DNA from 2 places in the Halovibrio sp. HP20-59 genome. Region 1 is predicted to be linked to the other one. Evidence: riboswitches for the same ligand, from Rfam matches in the RefSeq annotation. Region 1 holds a riboswitch; the other holds the start of a gene.
What was found. A riboswitch is a leader RNA that binds a small molecule or an ion and turns the genes downstream of it on or off. The one in region 1 is predicted to bind thiamine pyrophosphate.
Positions count from the first base shown of each region.

Region 1 (4,210 bases):
TCGGCGGCGCGGGTATAGCTACCCAGCTCGGCTACCCGCACAAAAGCCACGATATGCTCTAACTGATTCATGACACCGAAGCAGCTTGGAAAACCGGAAAAGCGCGCGCTGCCTGGTAAGGGTCGGGCTGACCACAAATAGCCGATATCACCGCTAAACCATTCGCTCCTGCCCGCTGTACGCTAATCGCATGATCCGCTTTCAGGCCGCCAATGGCAACGCTGGGCAGCGGGCACGCTTTAACCAATGCCGCCAGGCCGTCAAAGCCGATGGGCTGGGCGTGGTCCTGTTTGCTCACGGTGGCAAACACCGGGCCAAGCCCGACATAGTCGAGCAGCTCAATTGGCGCTGCTTGCAGCTGTTCCAGGGTATTAATCGACAGGCCAATAATTGCCCCTTGTCCCATGACGTTGCGGGCTTCTTCGGCCAGGGTGTCGCTTTGGCCGACATGCAGACCGTCGGCTTGGCTTGCTAATGCCACCTTCAAGCGATCATTAATAATCAGCGGCACGCCGGTACCCGCCAAAACCGCTTTCAACCGCTTGGCCTGGGCTATCATCTGTTCATCGCTGGCGTGCTTATCGCGCAGCTGGACGATGGTGACACCGCCTTTCACCGCGGCCTCAACCGTCTGCTCTAAGCCAACACGGCGGCATAGCGTGGCGTCGGTGACCAGATAAAGCGAGAGATCAAACGGCATGAGTCGTCTCCAACTGCGCATGATGGCTAAGGTCATCCGGGCTAAGCTGATAAAGCGCATCAAGTAGTGCCACTTGAAAGCTGCCCGGCCCCTGGGCATGGTTACCTGCTCGTTGCCCCGCCACGGCAAAACAGGCCAGGGCCGCGGCGCTTGCGCCCAGGGGCGCTGCATGATTGGCTGCCACAAAAGCCGCCACCAGCGCACTAAGGCCACAGCCTAGAGTGGTTACGCGGGGCATCAGAGGGTGGCCACCCGTTAGTCGGTAGTGATGAGTGCCATCGGTTACCCAGTCGCTTTCACCCGTCATCGCTACAATGCAGCCGTGCTTTTTTGAAAGCGTGATGGCCGCCTCTACAGCTTGCTCGGTGGCAGCTGTTGAATCAGGACCACGGCCCTGGCTAGTTAGCCCGTCAAGGGTAAGAATTTCTGACGCATTGCCACGAATCACGGTTGGTTTAGCAGCCAGCAGCTTCGCGCATAGCGTTTGGCGGTAACGCGTGGCCCCGACGGCGACGGGGTCCAACACCCAAGGGATAGCGTGCTGATTGGCGGTTGCCGTGGCGGTCAGGATGGCATCGGCCCAATGGGGCGAAATGGTTCCAATGTTAACGGAGAGAGCCCCAGAAAGAGCGGTAAACTCGGCAACTTCTTCTTGGGCATGCAGCATGGCGGGGGAAGCGCCAATCGCCAACAGCAAATTGGCAGTGCTGTTCATCGCGACATAGTTGGTTATGCAGTGGACAAGCGGAGTATCTGCACGCAGCGCTTTAAGGTAATCGCCAAGCGGGGATAGAGTCATAACGTCCTCCCGGCAGGGAGGTGGTGGGCGGCACCATGACTCCCTACGCCGGTTTGATCCGGTTCAGGTTCAAAGGGTGCTTCTCAGCCCAACGTGAGTAGGGCGCCCCTGTCGTGTTGCTACTATCCTTGGCAAAGCGAGTGCTGTAAAGCCTTGATAGAACCTGGTGCTTAACGAAAGGAGATGCGCGTACCGTAAGTCAACATTTCGTCTGGCGTTATAGCTTTACCCGCTACGCCAATCATCTCGTCGCCGCACTGATCGGCAAATGTAAGCACCCCATGGGTGAGGCCCAGCCGCCCTAGGGTATCGCGTATTTCCCCCGTACCCGTGAACGTATACACGCGACCCTTTTCGTCGCTCAGGTCCGAAACGCCATTGGCATGGTGAAAGCGTACTTTATAGATACCGTCCATCGACTCCACTTCTACAATCGGTGAAAAACCATTGTGAAGGGCATGAGACAACTGCTTAAGCGTCAAATGGTCGCCGAGAGTCATATCAATCGCAGGCATGGGAAACTCCTAGAGGACGCCCCAACGAGGCATCCGTAATCTTTGTATGAAATCCGATACAATATAAAAGGCTTTGAGTTTCAGTGTAGGGGTTTTGTTAAAGATTTCCAAATAACTTTTACCTTTTAGCGTAGTGCATCCAGGGCGTGCTGCTGCAGCTTTTCGAGCGGTATGATTTCCAAGGTCTTTTCATGGGTGCCTGATAAAATGACCGGTGGCGCTAAGCCAACCTGAGCCGCTTCTTGCCAGCGGCGGGCACATAAACACCAGCGGTCACCCGGCTGTAAGCCTGCAAAGCCAAATTCAGGGCGGGGCGTTACCAAGTCATTGCCTTGCGCTCTAGAGAAGGCCAGAAATTCTTCGGTGACCAACGCACAAACGGAGTGGACGCCAAGGTCATTGGCGCCAACACGGCAAAAACCATCGCGATAAAACCCTGTCTTAGGCGAATGACAGCAAGGCGTTAACGGCTCCCCCAACACATTACGATCACGTTGCATAAGGCCTCCTCAACAGTTAGGGCTAGAATTATCGCTTCTGAGCCCTCATGGTAAATAGTTGTCAGTACGGTATGCGACGTTGGCGGTTGCCGAGTAGGCTAACCCGCACTGATGCTTATAAATTGTATCGGTTTTGTCAAAAAAATAGATGAAGTTAATGTCGTCGATTATTTAAAGGAGAGCCACATGAGTTTTCAAGGTGAGCAGCATCCTGGCGCCGTCGCCTCGCCGCCCGAGACCCAAGGGTTTCGTTTAAACCACACCATGTTGCGGGTGAAAGACCCCGAGCGAGCGCTCGCATTCTACTCAGAAGTGTTGGGTATGCAGGTGATGCGGCGGCTGGATTTTGAAGAGATGCAGTTCTCGCTCTACTTCCTGGCCAACCTTGAGCCTAGCGACAGCGTGCCGGAAGATGCCCCAGCACGAACCGCCTGGACCTTTAGCCAGAAAGGGTTGCTGGAGCTGACCCATAACTGGGGCACCGAAAACAAGGACGACTTTGCCTACCATGATGGCAATGCCGAACCCCAGGGCTTTGGGCATATCTGCTTTAATGTGCCGGACTTGGCGGCGGCCCAGGCGTGGTTCGATGCGCACGACGTCACCTTCGTTAAGCGTGCCGACCAAGGGAAAATGCAGGACGTTATCTTCATTAAAGACCCGGACGGCTACTGGATTGAAGTAATTCAAGCTGACTTGATGGTAGGAAAGAGCGACTAATGAGGCAAGCCAATGGCTGAGCTACTGTTCCGGTTGCGTCATGTGACCGACGAAGAAGCCATGGAGGTGCGCGACTTGTTGGCTGCGCAAGGCTTTGATACCTATGAAACCCAGGCGGGTTTTTTCCGCCTGGGGGTTGATGCTATCTGGCTGCGCGACCCGCATCAGCATGATGCCGCTATCGCCGCCTTAAACGCCTATCAAGCTGACCGCCTCGAACGTGCCCAGCGCGAGCATCAGGCAGCGGTCGAACGGGGTGAGCAAATGACGCTTTGGAAACGCTTGTCCGCTCACCCAATGCAAGTCGTGCTAGTCCTGCTTGCGGTAGGCCTTATCGTAGCCCTCACGGTATTGCCGTTTCTCGGCTTATCGCGCAGCTAAGCCGCAGGCAAGTGGCCGCGTTTGAGATACATCATGACACCATTATCACCGGCGGTTAACGCCGGTGCCGACCCGCTTGGGTAACGGCACCAGGTGCCTGATGTGTAACTCTGCTCGCTATCGCTCAACGACCCTTCCAGAATCAAAAATTCCAGACCGCCCAGCAGCGTGGGGTAAGCAATAGACGTGCCCGATGCCCAGCACTCTAGGCTGATGCGCTCCTGTTTAAAGGTATGCAGCATTTTGTAGGCAATGCGTGGGCGCCGGTCCGGCTGCCAGGGAAGTCGGTGGGCCGGTACCGCCAACTGCAGCGTGTCGTTAGGGTCGAACTGGTGCAGTTTGACAAAGATCAGCGCGCCTTCATCGCCAATTTGCGGCGTATGGCCGGTGCCGATAGGGTTGCGTAGATAACTGCCTGCAGGATAGCGGCCATGCTCATCGGCGAAAACGCCTTCTAGCACCAAAATTTCCTCGCCGCCGCCGTGGCAATGCCGCTCAAACTGCGTATTGGGTGCATAGCGGACAAGGCTGGTCGCGCGGGCAACTTCATCACCAATGCGGTCAAACATCATACGTTCTACGCCCGCACTGGGGG
Region 1 covers NZ_JAWJUW020000012.1:128,197-132,406, forward strand. Annotated here, with positions in the region: gene RZA33_RS14160 (LysR family transcriptional regulator) at 1-71, opposite strand, end outside; gene thiE (thiamine phosphate synthase) at 68-700, opposite strand; gene thiM (hydroxyethylthiazole kinase) at 690-1,499, opposite strand; TPP riboswitch at 1,523-1,619, opposite strand; gene RZA33_RS14175 (hypothetical protein) at 1,670-2,014, opposite strand; gene RZA33_RS14180 (DUF2237 domain-containing protein) at 2,140-2,514, opposite strand; gene gloA (lactoylglutathione lyase) at 2,701-3,234, shown strand; gene RZA33_RS14190 (DUF6164 family protein) at 3,247-3,615, shown strand; gene RZA33_RS14195 (cupin domain-containing protein) at 3,612-4,210, opposite strand, start outside.

Region 2 (4,210 bases), on a different contig from region 1:
CGGCCGATTTCAATCGCTTAGCAATCTCACGCAACAACGTATCGCCGGTGGCATGCCCGTGCTGATCATTAATCGCCTTAAACCCGTCTAAATCCATAAACAGCACGGCAAGGTTTTTTTGCGAGCGGCGCGCACGTGCCATCGCTTCAGTCATGCGTTCATTCAGGGCGCGCCGGTTGGGCAGCTGGGTTAATACATCTTCACGGGCTTCCTGGTCGCGAAGCCGCTCCAACTGCTGACGCTCGGTAATATCGTGGATAAACAAACTGCGCCGCTGTTGGCCATCAATGCGCAACGATTTTATGCGGATTTCTACCGGCAGTTGACTACCGTCGTGGCGTTGGGCGGTGGAAATCAACGGCGCTTGTTCGTCGCTGGCGGGTAACCCTTGTGGAAACATTAGCTGAGTGATCGGCCTTGCCAGCGCTCGTTTGCGTGACCAACCGAACATCATTTCCGCTGCGCGGTTCCAGTCCAAAACCACGTCTTGTGTATCCAGGCTAATATAAGCGTCGTAGGCCGATTCGATGACCAGATTGAGCTCGCTAGTACGCCGCTCTATTTGGCTTTCCATACTTTCATGAAACGCTTTCAGCGCTTGCTGCGTGGCCTGCTTGGTCTTCTTCTCAAATACCAGCCGTTCACGTAGGTGAATTTCATCGGTGACGATAGCCGTTAGGTCTTGCATAACCGCTAACTCATCTTGTTGTAGCGTACGCGGTTTAGTGTCGATGGCACACAGCGCCCCAAGCGGCAAGCCTTGGGAAGAGAGCAGTGGAAAACCAACGTAAAAGCGAATGCCTTCCCGAGCGGTCACGAACGGGTTATTAGCAAAACGTTCGTCCGCCGTGGCGTCTTCGACGATGAGAGGTTCAGCTTGCATAATGGTATGCGCACAGAAAGCCACATCTCTTGACGTCTCGCGCGTCTCGACACCGATGCTCGACTTAAGCCACTGCCGATCAGCGTCAATCAACGATACCGTTGCAATGGGTACGTTGAGCAGTTTCGTCACCAGCCGGGTAACACGGTCAAAGACGGGCTCATGAGGTGTATCAAGCAGTTCAAGCTCATGCAGAATTGCCAAGCGCGCATCTTCATCAGGTGTTATAGGGTAAGCCATTTTGATATCACCCATCATGGTAGGCGTTTACCCACCATCATAACGCGATTGGCGCCTTCCTGCTTATGGTTGTCTACTTTCTAATCACCCCTGCGAGTACCACGCTAACCACGGTGGAAGCCACCAGCGCCCCCAGAAACGGCCCTAAGGTCGGCACACTGCCTGGAAAACTAGCCGCCAAGAAGCCCGCCACAAGGCTGCCTTGGCTAATCCAGCCAGGTAAAACGGCCCCGATTAGCCCGGCAATTCCGCCCCCTACTGCGGCAAAGGGTGTCATTCGTTGCCACAGGCCCAGCAGCACGGGGACCACAATAGCAGCACACAGTAAGTCGGCGATTAAAAACAGCCGCAGTACGGATAACCCCTGCAAGGCAATGATAACCACTGGAATCATCAAGGCGATGGTAATCCAGCGGGCAGCCACTAATGAGACGCCGCGTTGCTCGCTGCGGGCCACTACCAGGGAAGCAATACCGTTCTGTAGTGTATCGACGCTGGAGGCCACCAAGGTAACGGCGAGTACCAGCGCCGGTAACGATAGCCAAGCGGGTGCCTCAGACAGTAGCGCAAAAAACGGTATTGGCGGCTCACCTAGTGCGACGCCACTCATTGCCGCCAAGGTGCCCAAGCTGCCAATTATCATCACGACGACAACGGTCATGCCTCCGCCTAACCAGGCGCCACGCCCCAGGCTTTGATCATCCTGGGCAGCCCAAACGCGTTGCCAATAACCCTGGTGGAACAAGTTGGCCGCCGTGACCGCAATGACGAGCGTTAGCGCCACACTGAGCGCGTTTGTTACGGGCACTGAAGGCAGCGTCGCCCCGTCTGGGATTGCGGGCAACCGCCATAACGCGACGCTGCCCACCGCCAACAGTAGCGCTAGCAAAAGCCAAGCCTGCCAGCGGTCGGTAGCCAGGCTGGCGCGCAGCCCGCCCACTGCCGTATAAATAAGCGTGGTTAGTGCCACGCCGATAATCACTAGCGCAGGCGGCACGTCAGAAAGTAACCCGGTGATCGCCCCGATGGCCGTTAGCTCTGCGGCCAAAAAACAAGCCATATAGCCAACAGAGACCAAGGTTACCCAGTGCCTTACCCCCCTGCCGTAGCAAGCTTCGGCGAACTCAGCGATGCTTCGGCCTTCGGGTAACACCCGGCGGATTTTAGGCCCGTAAAGGCCTAATACGATAAATGGCAAAGCCGACCCTACGGCATAACCCGCCAGTGCTAAAGGCCCTACAAAAGCACCAATTTCAGGGGGCGCAAACAAAATCCAGGCGCCCATACCAGAGGCAAGAAAGGAGAGTCCAAGGGTCGAGGATGTTTGCGAATTGCGTGCCGTGACATAGTCATCAACCGGGCCATCCACCCAGCGAGCACGTAAACCTAAATAAGCAAAACAGCATAGCGCCGCGCCCAGCACGGCTGATGTCAGGTAAAGCATGTCGCACTTCCTCCGCCGGTACGAACCGGATCAGGTTCCAGGGTCTGCGCGCTGCGCATTCTCAGCCTTTTCCAACAAAGGCTCCCCTGGCGACAGTGAATTTAAGTAAGTATCTCAACGCTATCTTCAATTAAAAGCGCACGTTAGTAAAGTTTAAACGCTGTTCACAATAGGTCAGCTAGATTAAAAACGCATTAAAAAATAATCACATAACCGCTGGGTGTGATGACGATGAATTACCTCATTAAAACGGTTTAGCTAACGCATAGTAAAACGCGAGCATAAGAAACTTTTCATCCGCTGCTCTGCCCGCCATACTGCGTTAGCGATCTATCATAAAAGCAGCGCGTCAATCCGCATAAGCAGCTCGTTTAAAGGGACACCGTCATGATTCATAACGAAGCCAAGGAACACACCGTTGGTCGGCTAAACGAACTATTTGCCGACCCCTACCGCGCGTTCGACAACGAGACGGATGAGCGTCAGCTGCATATTCGCATTATGCTGCATATGCTATTGGCCCGCCCGATGCAACGCGGGCAGGTAACCCTGCGGGTTATCCACGGCTGGGAAAATGGCGGCTATGAGCCGGAAGACCTTCAGCACATCGACTATCCGCTTAATAACGTGGACGATTTCAAGCGCGCGGTCAAAGACTTTGAATATGCCTCCAAGCACAATACCGCTCTACCGACCGACACCACCGCCGTTCTTGACGATCCGCTAGCCGAGGCGATTGCAAATGCCGAAACCTTGGGCCAACGCCTTCCCCGAGACATTCGCAGCACGCCGGCTCACTGGCAAACTTTCGAGGGCGGACTGGCTCTCTACACTCTGTTTAAAATGTACCATCGCTTGGTGTATAGCGAAGACGACGCCTACCGGAGCACGCAGTGCCTGACATCACACGGCTTGCGTGAAATACACGAGTTTCACCTTGAAGAGGGAGAGTTCGCGCTACTGGTCCCACCCGCTTCAAGCTTTATGGATGAGTCTTACCTGCTTGTATTACACGAAAGCCAGCTTGACCCAATCGAGCAGTTACTCGAAGAAAGCCTGCCACTATTCGACAATTTTTAAGCCACCGGAAAGGCCGCTAGTCATTATCGTTTTCGCCCACGTGGTGCTGACTTTGGTGCTGCGTCGCCGCCATCGGCACGGCGTCATCATTGACGAAATAGGTCGCACTCAGCATAGCGTGGATGGCGGCAAAGCCAATCTGCAACTCATCGATAAATGCATGCAGCTTACTGGGCGAATGGGCAAGCGCTTGAATATCGGCATCTACCACGTCGGCTCGCACCAAGGAGACAGTCGCCACCGGCCGGTCCTGGCGAGGTAAGAGCGTCAGCTCGTAGCCGAGTGTTTCAAGGCTGCAGGCGATCGAGCGCGGCAGATTGGGGTCTTGCAACAAAAAGCGCAGCACATCCGGCCCGCGCACGCGCAGACGCACCTGCTGGCGATACATTTGATAAGCGGTAATCGATTTAAGCACACTCATCCACTGCAGATTCTCAAACGGCAGCAGCTCTTCTGGGTTTTGCGGCAACAAGCTGGCAGAGCGCACATCAACAATCCGCGTGGTCATATCGGCCCGTTCCAACTGGCGCCCCAGCTCAATAAAAGTGCGCGCCGGACCATGG
Region 2 covers NZ_JAWJUW020000001.1:434,473-438,682, reverse strand. Annotated here, with positions in the region: gene RZA33_RS02045 (diguanylate cyclase domain-containing protein) at 1-1,123, opposite strand, end outside; gene RZA33_RS02040 (sodium:solute symporter) at 1,197-2,567, opposite strand; TPP riboswitch at 2,557-2,665, opposite strand; gene RZA33_RS02035 (hypothetical protein) at 2,955-3,647, shown strand; gene RZA33_RS02030 (alpha-E domain-containing protein) at 3,664-4,210, opposite strand, start outside.
Region 2: it holds a riboswitch for thiamine pyrophosphate, as region 1 does, so the genes downstream of both, RZA33_RS02040 (sodium:solute symporter) here and thiM (hydroxyethylthiazole kinase) in region 1, are expected to answer to the same signal.